Regions from separate parts of the Paenibacillus sp. FSL P2-0089 genome, predicted to be linked through region 3. Evidence: riboswitches for the same ligand, from Rfam matches in the RefSeq annotation. Region 3 holds a riboswitch; each other region holds the start of a gene.
The links. Region 3 has a riboswitch for thiamine pyrophosphate ahead of thiC (phosphomethylpyrimidine synthase ThiC). Riboswitches for the same ligand answer to the same signal wherever they lie in the genome.

Region 1 (2,197 bases), 3.3 Mb from region 3:
AGATGCACCCCGAATAACAGGCGGCGTTCCTCCACCAAGGCCTTGCAGACCGCAGACGGAGCCGGAAGAATGAAGGGAGGAACCAGGCCCAGCCGGGCTACAGTCTCCCAGACTGCAAGCGTCAGCAGGGCGAGCAGGGCAGCCGGACCGTAATGCTGGAGCAATCTTCTAGGAGCGGCGGTTCTCATATAGCTTCAGCTCCAATTCCTGGCGCAGGGCGGCGAACTGCGGTAGATAGTTCAGACTGTGATGACGCGGACGGGGGAGACCAGCTGGGAATTCCTGCATCCCGCCGCCGCCACTGCCCGTCATTAGATAGATTCTGTCACTGAGCAGCAGAGCCTCCTCCAGATCATGGGTGATGAACAGCACCGTCTTGTCCAGCTCCGCCCATAACTCGAGCAGCCAGCGCTGTAGTGAGCGCTTCGTAATGGCATCGAGCGCCCCGAACGGCTCATCGAGCAGCAGCAGGTCATTCCCCGCCGCCACGGTGCGGAGGACCGCCACGCGCTGGCGCATCCCGCCGGACAGCTCCTGGGGATAAGCCCCTTCGGTTCCCTCTAGGCCGAAGCGTTGCAGCAGGGTACGAATCTCGGCCACGGCGGCCGCTTTGGGACGGCTGCGCTTGAGTTCCCAGGGCAGCAGACAATTGTCCATTACGGTCCGCCAAGGCAGGAGGAGATCCTGCTGCGGCATGTAGGCCACACTGCCCAGCCTCTTCGCTGCTGTAGCGGACTCGGCTCCGTTCAGCGTAATCCTGCCGTTGTCCGGCTCCAGCAGGCCGGCGATGATTTTGAACAAGGTGCTTTTACCGCATCCGCTTCCGCCTACAACAGAAATGAATTCGCCGCGCTGCACATTCATGGATAGCTCTGAGAAGACGGGTGTCCGGGACGAACCGGTCCCGAAAGCATAAGATAGATTGCTAATGTTGATCATAAGACTATGTACAAGCCTCCCCGGATTGAAATAGAACCTGCACGGAGCACAAAAAAGCCCCATTCATTCCCGGAGGCAATGAATGGGGCGGAAGGTACAGTCGGCTGCGGCCCTGTGACGGGAACCACTGATACATTCTGCTCCACTTCCCTCCGCTGGTATGATCCAGATCAGGTTCAAAGGGTCCGGAGCTTAAGCTCCGTCTCAGTCGGCCGACTCCCCTAGTGAATAATATTGCTATTGAATTCGTAATTGCTACTTAATATACCACAAATTCCCCTCTTGTAAAGAGCAGGCGGTCAGCGCTTCGCCAGACCGGTCACGAACAAGGTGACGATGCCCCGGGAGATGTCCAGTTTGGAGGAGTGGTGCCGCTTTTGCTCATACAGGTACAGATCTGGGCTGAGGACAGAGATTAAGGCCGTGGCCGCAAAGGCAGGATCAATGTCAATAATCTCACCGCCCTCCGCAGCACGCTGCAGCAGCTCTGTCATCATCACCCCCAGCCGCTGAAAAAAAGGATGCTCAAACTGGGTCAGCTGCTTCTTACCGGTGAACTCGGCTTTGATCATATTCAGCAGCTCAGCATACTGCTCAATGAAATCGGCAATCTGCTCAATGCTGCTCTGCAGCTGAGCGAGAGCCGGAGCTTCACCGGCACTGGCAGCCACCTGCTGCTCCAGCCCGGACAGGAATTGATCTGCGCTGCCCTTCAGCAGTGCAGAACAGATCTCACCCTTGTCCGTGAAGCGGCGGTACAGGGAGCCTTGTCCTATGCCTGCCCGCTTGGCAATGCTGTACATGCTGACTGCCTCAAGTCCGCTCTCGGTGAACAAATGGCGGGCAGCTTCAAGAATCCGCTGTACATAAGGATCGGCGGACTCGGGCGGAGCGGATTCTTTGGCTTGCGGAGCTGAGCGCGGGAGCTGTGCAGCATCGGTGTCTGGCTTTTTCATGAGAACCCCTTTCAGAAATAAATCAGCGATTTACAGAAAAATAAATAAAAGAATTGACACAACGGACAATTGTCCGTAGACTATGAATTGCACTTACGGACAGTTGTCCGTTCACTCATTATATAGAACAATCTGCCCGCAGGTCAATGTAGAACGCGGACAGCTCAGGAGGAGAAGAGACATGGATCAGACCTTGAAGCAGGAAGCCGATTTCCGGCTGTCCAGCATTCTGGTTCCGCTGCTGGCCATTATTGCCGGAGTATTTATGGTTGTGCTGGACAGTACGGCGATGAATGTAGCCT
Region 2 (2,197 bases), 2.3 Mb from region 3:
GGGTGTTGCGGCTGTATTTTCCGGTACCAATGAACAGTCTGCTGGTTAGAGTCACTCCGCCAATCATCAATGGATCTTGCATGTTAACGCCTCCTGGGATAAGTCTTCGTGTTCAGCCTCCGCCTACAAAATGAACCAGCTCCACCCGGTCCCCCTCACTGAGCAGTGTTTCTCCGTAAACCTCTCTGCCAGCAAGCTCACCATTCAGCTCGACAATCACCAGCTTACCGGCCCACTCGGGCCGGGAGAGCAGATCCTCCAGTGTCCGGCAGCTCTCTTCGATTCTTTGCCTCTTTCCGTTAACGGTCACATTCATGCCTGTTCACCTCCTGCTGTGCCCTGTGTTTGAGCCATATCCAGCGCTTCAGCCAGCTCCGCTGCCCTGTCCCTGTGGACCGCTTCCCTGTACGCCATGGCCGCTGCCACCGGGTCCGGGGCTCCGCAGATCCCCGACATGACAGCAATGCCAGCCGCCCCTTGGGCCAGCACCGCTCCGGCATTACCCGGGGTAATCCCTCCAAGCGCAATCAGCGGGATGCGGCTCCAGCGGACAGCCTCGGCCAGTTGCGCAAGTCCCCGTGCCTGCTGTCCGGGCTTACAGGCCGTCGGGAAAACATGCCCGTAGAGGCAGAAGTCTGCTCCCCGCCTTCCAGCCTCCGCCGCCTCTTCCCGCGAGTGTACCGACCTGCCGATCCGCAGGCCCGGTGCAAGCCCGCGTGCTGCGGCTGGCGGAAGGCTATGCCAGGCCAACTGTACACCGCCTGCCCCAGCGGCCAAGGCAATATCGATCCGGTCATTAATGACCAGCTTCGAAGGCGGAACCCCGGCCTGAAGCATCTGCTGCGCCGCCGCCAGCAGTTCGCGGGCGGACATGGCTTTTTCCCGGAGATGGATATAATCCACCATGGGATGTACCGCCGCAGCCAGCTCCGCAAGCTTCTCAGGGTGGAGCCGACCGTCTGAGATGACATGAATTTCGTGCAACGCCTTTCCCCCTCCCGTCTGTCCCAGCTCACACTACACCTCTCCACAACACAAAAAAGACCGCCCCCGTAAAGGAAGCAGTCTGGAATAGAAACAGGAATACCGGTATTAGCCGTATACCCCCGCTGCAATATTCGTTCTCCACTTCCCTACGCTGGTATAACCCAGATCAGGTTCAAAGGGTCCGAGCAGATACGCCCGTCTCAGCCTTGCGGCTCCCCTAGTGATCGTTCTATGCGGTTGTTTGGCCTTGCTTTTTGTATATTAGCATATAATTCCTGTTAGAGCTATTCTTTCGTAGATTTTACTTCAATTACAAAAGCCACGGATGAACTCCCTTCTGAAAATTTACCATCCTCGGATGTCCAGAATGCTGATATGCCGTAGTAATAAACGCCTTGTTCTTTTGGAGCATTAAAAGAGCCGTTCTTCAATGGAATTTGCACTTCTTTATCATCGACAAATTGCTGAACGGTTAACCCGCCGGGTGCCGGTTTATAAGTAAAAGCAACATCGATCCCCCCCTCAGGGGCTATAACAGTGGGAGTAACCCCCTGTACCAAGGATTGTCCTCCTGTATAATCTGCACATCCTAATTTTCCCCAGCAATAGCTGCCTTGGGTAACCGGAATTTGGGTTTTCCCGGAAGTAACAAGGGGTAGCGGCGGCGATTCCTGTGTAATTCTAATCCCAATGCTTTTTGCATATCCTTCCAATCTTGTGTTTTCCACAACTCTCCCTGCAAAAGGAGTCCAATAAATGAACACTACCAGAAAAATTAAAATCCCCGCTGCAGATAGAATGAATCCTTTTTTTCTAAGCATCCCTATCCCCTTTTCATATCAAATTATCTAAATAGACGGAAATATATTGTAATAGTTACAAGCGCAGAAAAAAAGCCTGCCGGCAAGCGGTTAGGCTTTTTTAAAATAAAATTTATATGTTGCACACAAATCTGCATCCAGATCTTATTCTGCACCCATTATCCGTTGACAACCTCGCCGCCGTTCACATGCATCACCTGTCCGCTCACATAGGAGGAATCGTCCGAGGCCAGGTATACATACGCCGGTGCCAGCTCTTCAGGCTGCCCCGGGCGCTTCATCGGCTGGGTGCCGCCGAACTCACTGACCTTCTTCGCGTCAAAGGTGGACGGAATCAGCGGGGTCCAGATCGGTCCGGGCGCTACCGCGTTCACGCGGATGCCCTTATC
Region 3 (2,197 bases):
GGTCCGGACCTGATGGACAATATGCGCAAGCAGGCGGAACGCTTCGGTGCTGAATTCAAGAATGGCTGGGTGGAGTCGGTGGACTTCTCACAGCGTCCGTTCAAGGTAACAGTGGACGGAATGGGTGTACTGGAAGCGGAGTCGGTTATTATTTCAACCGGGGCCTCTGCAAGATATCTGGGCATTCCGGGCGAGCAGGAGAATGTGGGACGCGGGGTCAGCACATGTGCGACCTGTGACGGCTTCTTTTTCCGTAATAAAAAGATTGTCGTCGTCGGCGGCGGAGACTCCGCTATGGAGGAAGCCAGCTTCCTGACCCGCTTTGCGTCCAGCGTAACGCTGGTTCACCGCCGTCCCGAGCTGCGGGCCTCGAAGATCATGCAGGACCGGGCGCGTGACAACAGCAAGGTAACCTGGGCCTTGAACCGCACACCGGTTGAAGTAACGGTAGGAGAGACCGGAGTGAAGGGCCTTACGGTGCTTAACAATGAGACAGGTCTGACAGAATTGGTGGAGGCAGACGGCGTGTTCGTAGCGATTGGACACACACCGAACACAGCCTTCTTGGGCGGGCAGATCAATACGGATGAGAATGGCTATATCGTGGTGAATCCGGGTACCACCGAGACCAACATCCCGGGTGTATTCGCCTGTGGCGATGTACAGGATACCCGTTACCGTCAAGCGATATCGGCAGCGGGAACCGGTTGTATGGCCGCTATGGATGCCGAGAAGTTCCTGGAAGGCACGATGGTGCACGACTGGAGCGAATCGCTAGACAAATAACGGGTTTACAAGAATTACCCATACAGGTAAAATGTATTTAATTAGATAAGATACCCACTAGGGGAGCCTGAATAGGCTGAGACGGGAAAATTGAATTTCCGGACCCTTGAACCTGATCTGGATCATACCAGCGTAGGAAAGTGGAGTCGGACCTTTTTTGAATACAGTCTTATTTGGCTGTTCCTTTAATAAAGCCGCTCCAGGTGGAGCGGCTTTTTGACTTGCAGGAATCTATAGATTCTTCAGCTCAATCTGCTGCGTGACCTCTTATCTGATGAGTGTACAGAGCGAAGAGGAGGAGATTGAAATGAAAGGAATGGGTAAAAACGAAGAGGTGGATCTTTCGGGATTCCCCGCAAGCCGTAAAGTGTATGTGGAGGGCTCACGCCCGGATATCCGGGTTCCGATGCGGGAGATCAGCCTCAGCAGAACCGAAGGCGTTGCCGGGGAAGAGGAAAATGCTCCGCTGCGTGTCTATGACACAAGCGGTATGTACACGGATGCCGCGGAGGAGATGGACATTCGGAGGGGGCTGCCGCCGCACCGTTCAAGCTGGATCGCGGAGCGTGGCGATTCGGAGGAGTACACCGGAAGAGCCGTCCGGCCGGAGGATAACGGAATCCGCAGAGAAGGGGCTGCCGCAGAAGCTTATCCAGGACTGTGCAGGAATCCGAGGCGGGCCTATGCAGGCGGCAATGTGACCCAGTTGCATTATGCAAGGCAAGGGATCATCACACCGGAAATGGAGTATATTGCGATCCGGGAGAATATCCGGCCGGAGTTCGTTAGGGATGAGGTGGCTGCGGGCCGTGCTATTATTCCGGCCAATATCAATCACCCGGAGAGTGAGCCGATGATTATCGGCCGTAACTTCCTGGTGAAGATCAATGCCAACATCGGAAATTCGGCGGTCACTTCTTCTATTGAAGAGGAGGTGGAGAAGATGCGGTGGGCGACCCGCTGGGGGGCTGATACCATCATGGATCTCTCCACCGGCTCTAAGATCCATACCACCCGGGAGTGGATTATCCGCAATTCTCCTGTGCCGGTCGGGACAGTGCCCATATACCAGGCGCTGGAGAAGGTGAACGGTATAGCTGAGGATTTAACCTGGGAGCTCTATCGCGACACGCTGATTGAGCAGGCGGAGCAGGGGGTGGATTACTTCACCATTCATGCCGGGGTGCTGCGGCGCTATATTCCGCTCACTGCCCGGAGAATGACAGGCATTGTATCCCGGGGCGGATCGATTATGGCTGCCTGGTGCCTGGCCCATCAGCAGGAGAACTTCCTGTACACACACTTCGAAGACATCTGTGAGATTATGAAGACGTATGATGTGGCCTTCTCGCTGGGGGATGGCCTGCGTCCCGGCTCTATCGCTGATGCCAATGACGAAGCTCAGTTCGCC
Region 4 (2,197 bases), 340 kb from region 3:
AATATCCAGCAGTTCGGACAGCTCGCCTTCCATCGTGGTCTCCAGCGGATTCACCTGATGCTTCACGCCTGACTTTTGAATCACCTCTATAGCCTTGTCCACGTAAGGGATGGAATCCTCGTTGTTCGGTGTCTTGGGAATTACCTGAATGCTAAGCAGTGTGTTAGCCATGATCAATCATTCCTTTCAAGTTAAGTATAAGATTCCCGTCATGCGGGTTCATTATGATTCCGGCAAAAATTCATTCGTAAACGTACTCTCCGCATCCAGCGGCTTATCCAGCAGCTTCAGGCCGTACATCCAGTCGGCGTAATTCTTCCAGATCTCAAGCTTCTGCTCACCCCAGCGCGGGGCGTCGTCCTTGTATTTCGGGCTAAGCCATTTCTGGCTGGCCAGCACCAGCTTGGGGTCCAGATCAGGTACAGCATCCGACAGTACCGTCGCGGCTTCTTCCGGGTTATCGATAGCGTACTGATACCCCTTGGACGTAGCCTTAAGGAAGGCCTTCACCACTTCAGGATGCTCGGCGATCTCCTTCTCGCTGGTGGTCAGCACCGGTGTGTAGTAATCCAGCTGCGGAGCGTAATCCTTCAGATACAGCATATCCAGCGGCTCCCCGCGCAGTTCGGCTTCCACCCCGGTCCAGGCATAGAAGATCCAGGCGAAGTCAATATCCCGCTTCACGGCTGTGAAAAAGTCCGCTTCGCCGATATTCACCAGCTTCACCTTGGAGACATCCCCGCCTTCGGGGTCCATAATGGCTTTCATGGCAGCCTGCTCCGCAGGGGAGCCCCAGCCTCCGTACGTTTTGCCTTCAAAATCCTTCGGCGTCTTAATATTGCGGTCCTTCGGAGCCGCAAAGCCCGAGGTATTATGCTGAATGATTGCAGCAATCGACACCAGCGGCACATCCTGCAGGCGGGCCAGGGTCAGCGCCTCCTGGGCGCTGATGCCGAACTGGGCTTCGCCGGAAGTGACCATTGTATCAGACCCGGCAGCGCCTGGCTGTACAATCTGTACGTCAAGACCTTCCTCCGCGTAATAGCCCAGCTCCTTGGCTGCATACAGGCCGGTATGATTCGTGTTCGGCGTCCAGTCCAGGGCAATCTTGACCGGGGTCAGCGCCTTAGGTGCATCCGTGGGTGCAGCTGCGGTTGCATCAGGTGCAGCCGTACTGTTCCCGGCAGCAGGTGCACTGGCCCCCGCATTGCCGCTGTTGTTCCCGCCGCCACATCCCGCGACCGTGAGAACCAGCATGGAACTGAGCAGCAGCATTACTGTTTTTTTGACTCCCATTTCTCTTTTTCTCTCCTTCCAGCAACCCCTGGTCTTCAGAGCTTACAGAAACCCTATTCCTGTACATCCATATAATCAAAAAAGCGTCCCGAAGATCGGGACGCCAGTTACTTGCGTGAGGGGAATTCAGCTTCAGTACCGCTTAAGGCACTGTGCCGAATGAAGATTCCTACGCTGGCATTATCCAGATCAGGTATAAGGGTCAGTATCTTGTGGGATACAATCTCAGCCGGCCAATTCCAGCACCCCTGGTTCTATAAAGTTCACGGGTATTGCTATGTTCTTACGGTGTATTATAGACGGCAGCTTCGACATTGTCCACCCTCTGTGTCTTAATCCCTCGTATAATGCCGCTTCTTGCGGCGGCTGCGGATGCCGTTCCAGATCTCTCTCAGCGTTAAGCCGACACTGACGGTGATCCCCGAGAAGGTCAGGAACAGAGCCAGATACTCGAACGCGGAGTACTCCAGCATTTTGCTCCAGTCAATCTGGCCCTTCAGATCCTCGATGACCTGATTCATCCCGTATATTCCGCTGATGACAGTAAACACGGTGAGCACCATCAGGAGCGTATCCCGCCGCTTGGCCTGGAATTTGTCCTGGTACTGGAACAGGTCATTCAGGGTCATTTTCACCTCATCGAACAGGGCATCATTGCCATACACCTTACGCAGCTGAAAAAAAATCTCCCGCCCCTGCGACTGTGAAATCAGCTCCAGGAAGTAGAATTTGGCCGAGAATTTGTTGATCAGGAAGATCAGATTCTCGATCTCGTCGTTATCGTGGTTGATGCGCAGCCGGGAGTGAAGGTTGGCGAGCTTCAGCAGCACGATTTTATGAAAAATACTCAGCAGCATTCCGTAATAATATTCGCCGTACATCTGGCTGATCAGGCCTGCGG

Region 1: linked by a shared signal. The riboswitch ahead of NST69_RS12640 (ABC transporter ATP-binding protein) and the one ahead of thiC (phosphomethylpyrimidine synthase ThiC) in region 3 are both predicted to bind thiamine pyrophosphate.
Region 2: linked by a shared signal. The riboswitch ahead of NST69_RS08555 (thiamine phosphate synthase) and the one ahead of thiC (phosphomethylpyrimidine synthase ThiC) in region 3 are both predicted to bind thiamine pyrophosphate.
Region 4: linked by a shared signal. The riboswitch ahead of NST69_RS00500 (ABC transporter substrate-binding protein) and the one ahead of thiC (phosphomethylpyrimidine synthase ThiC) in region 3 are both predicted to bind thiamine pyrophosphate.

Annotation. Positions count from the first base shown of each region.
Region 1 covers NZ_CP152006.1:3,087,772-3,089,968, forward strand. Annotated here, with positions in the region: gene NST69_RS12635 (ABC transporter permease) at 1-188, opposite strand, end outside; gene NST69_RS12640 (ABC transporter ATP-binding protein) at 169-939, opposite strand; TPP riboswitch at 1,070-1,172, opposite strand; gene NST69_RS12645 (TetR/AcrR family transcriptional regulator) at 1,239-1,895, opposite strand; gene NST69_RS12650 (DHA2 family efflux MFS transporter permease subunit) at 2,077-2,197, shown strand, end outside.
Region 2 covers NZ_CP152006.1:2,109,784-2,111,980, reverse strand. Annotated here, with positions in the region: gene NST69_RS08565 (thiazole synthase) at 1-82, opposite strand, end outside; gene thiS (sulfur carrier protein ThiS) at 113-316, opposite strand; gene NST69_RS08555 (thiamine phosphate synthase) at 313-984, opposite strand; TPP riboswitch at 1,114-1,216, opposite strand; gene NST69_RS08550 (hypothetical protein) at 1,272-1,808, opposite strand; gene NST69_RS08545 (SDR family oxidoreductase) at 1,967-2,197, opposite strand, start outside.
Region 3 covers NZ_CP152006.1:7,515,520-7,517,716, forward strand. Annotated here, with positions in the region: gene trxB (thioredoxin-disulfide reductase) at 1-786, shown strand, start outside; TPP riboswitch at 836-942, shown strand; gene thiC (phosphomethylpyrimidine synthase ThiC) at 1,103-2,197, shown strand, end outside.
Region 4 covers NZ_CP152006.1:118,058-120,254, forward strand. Annotated here, with positions in the region: gene NST69_RS00495 (MTH1187 family thiamine-binding protein) at 1-171, opposite strand, end outside; gene NST69_RS00500 (ABC transporter substrate-binding protein) at 223-1,296, opposite strand; TPP riboswitch at 1,446-1,556, opposite strand; gene NST69_RS00505 (hypothetical protein) at 1,629-2,197, opposite strand, start outside.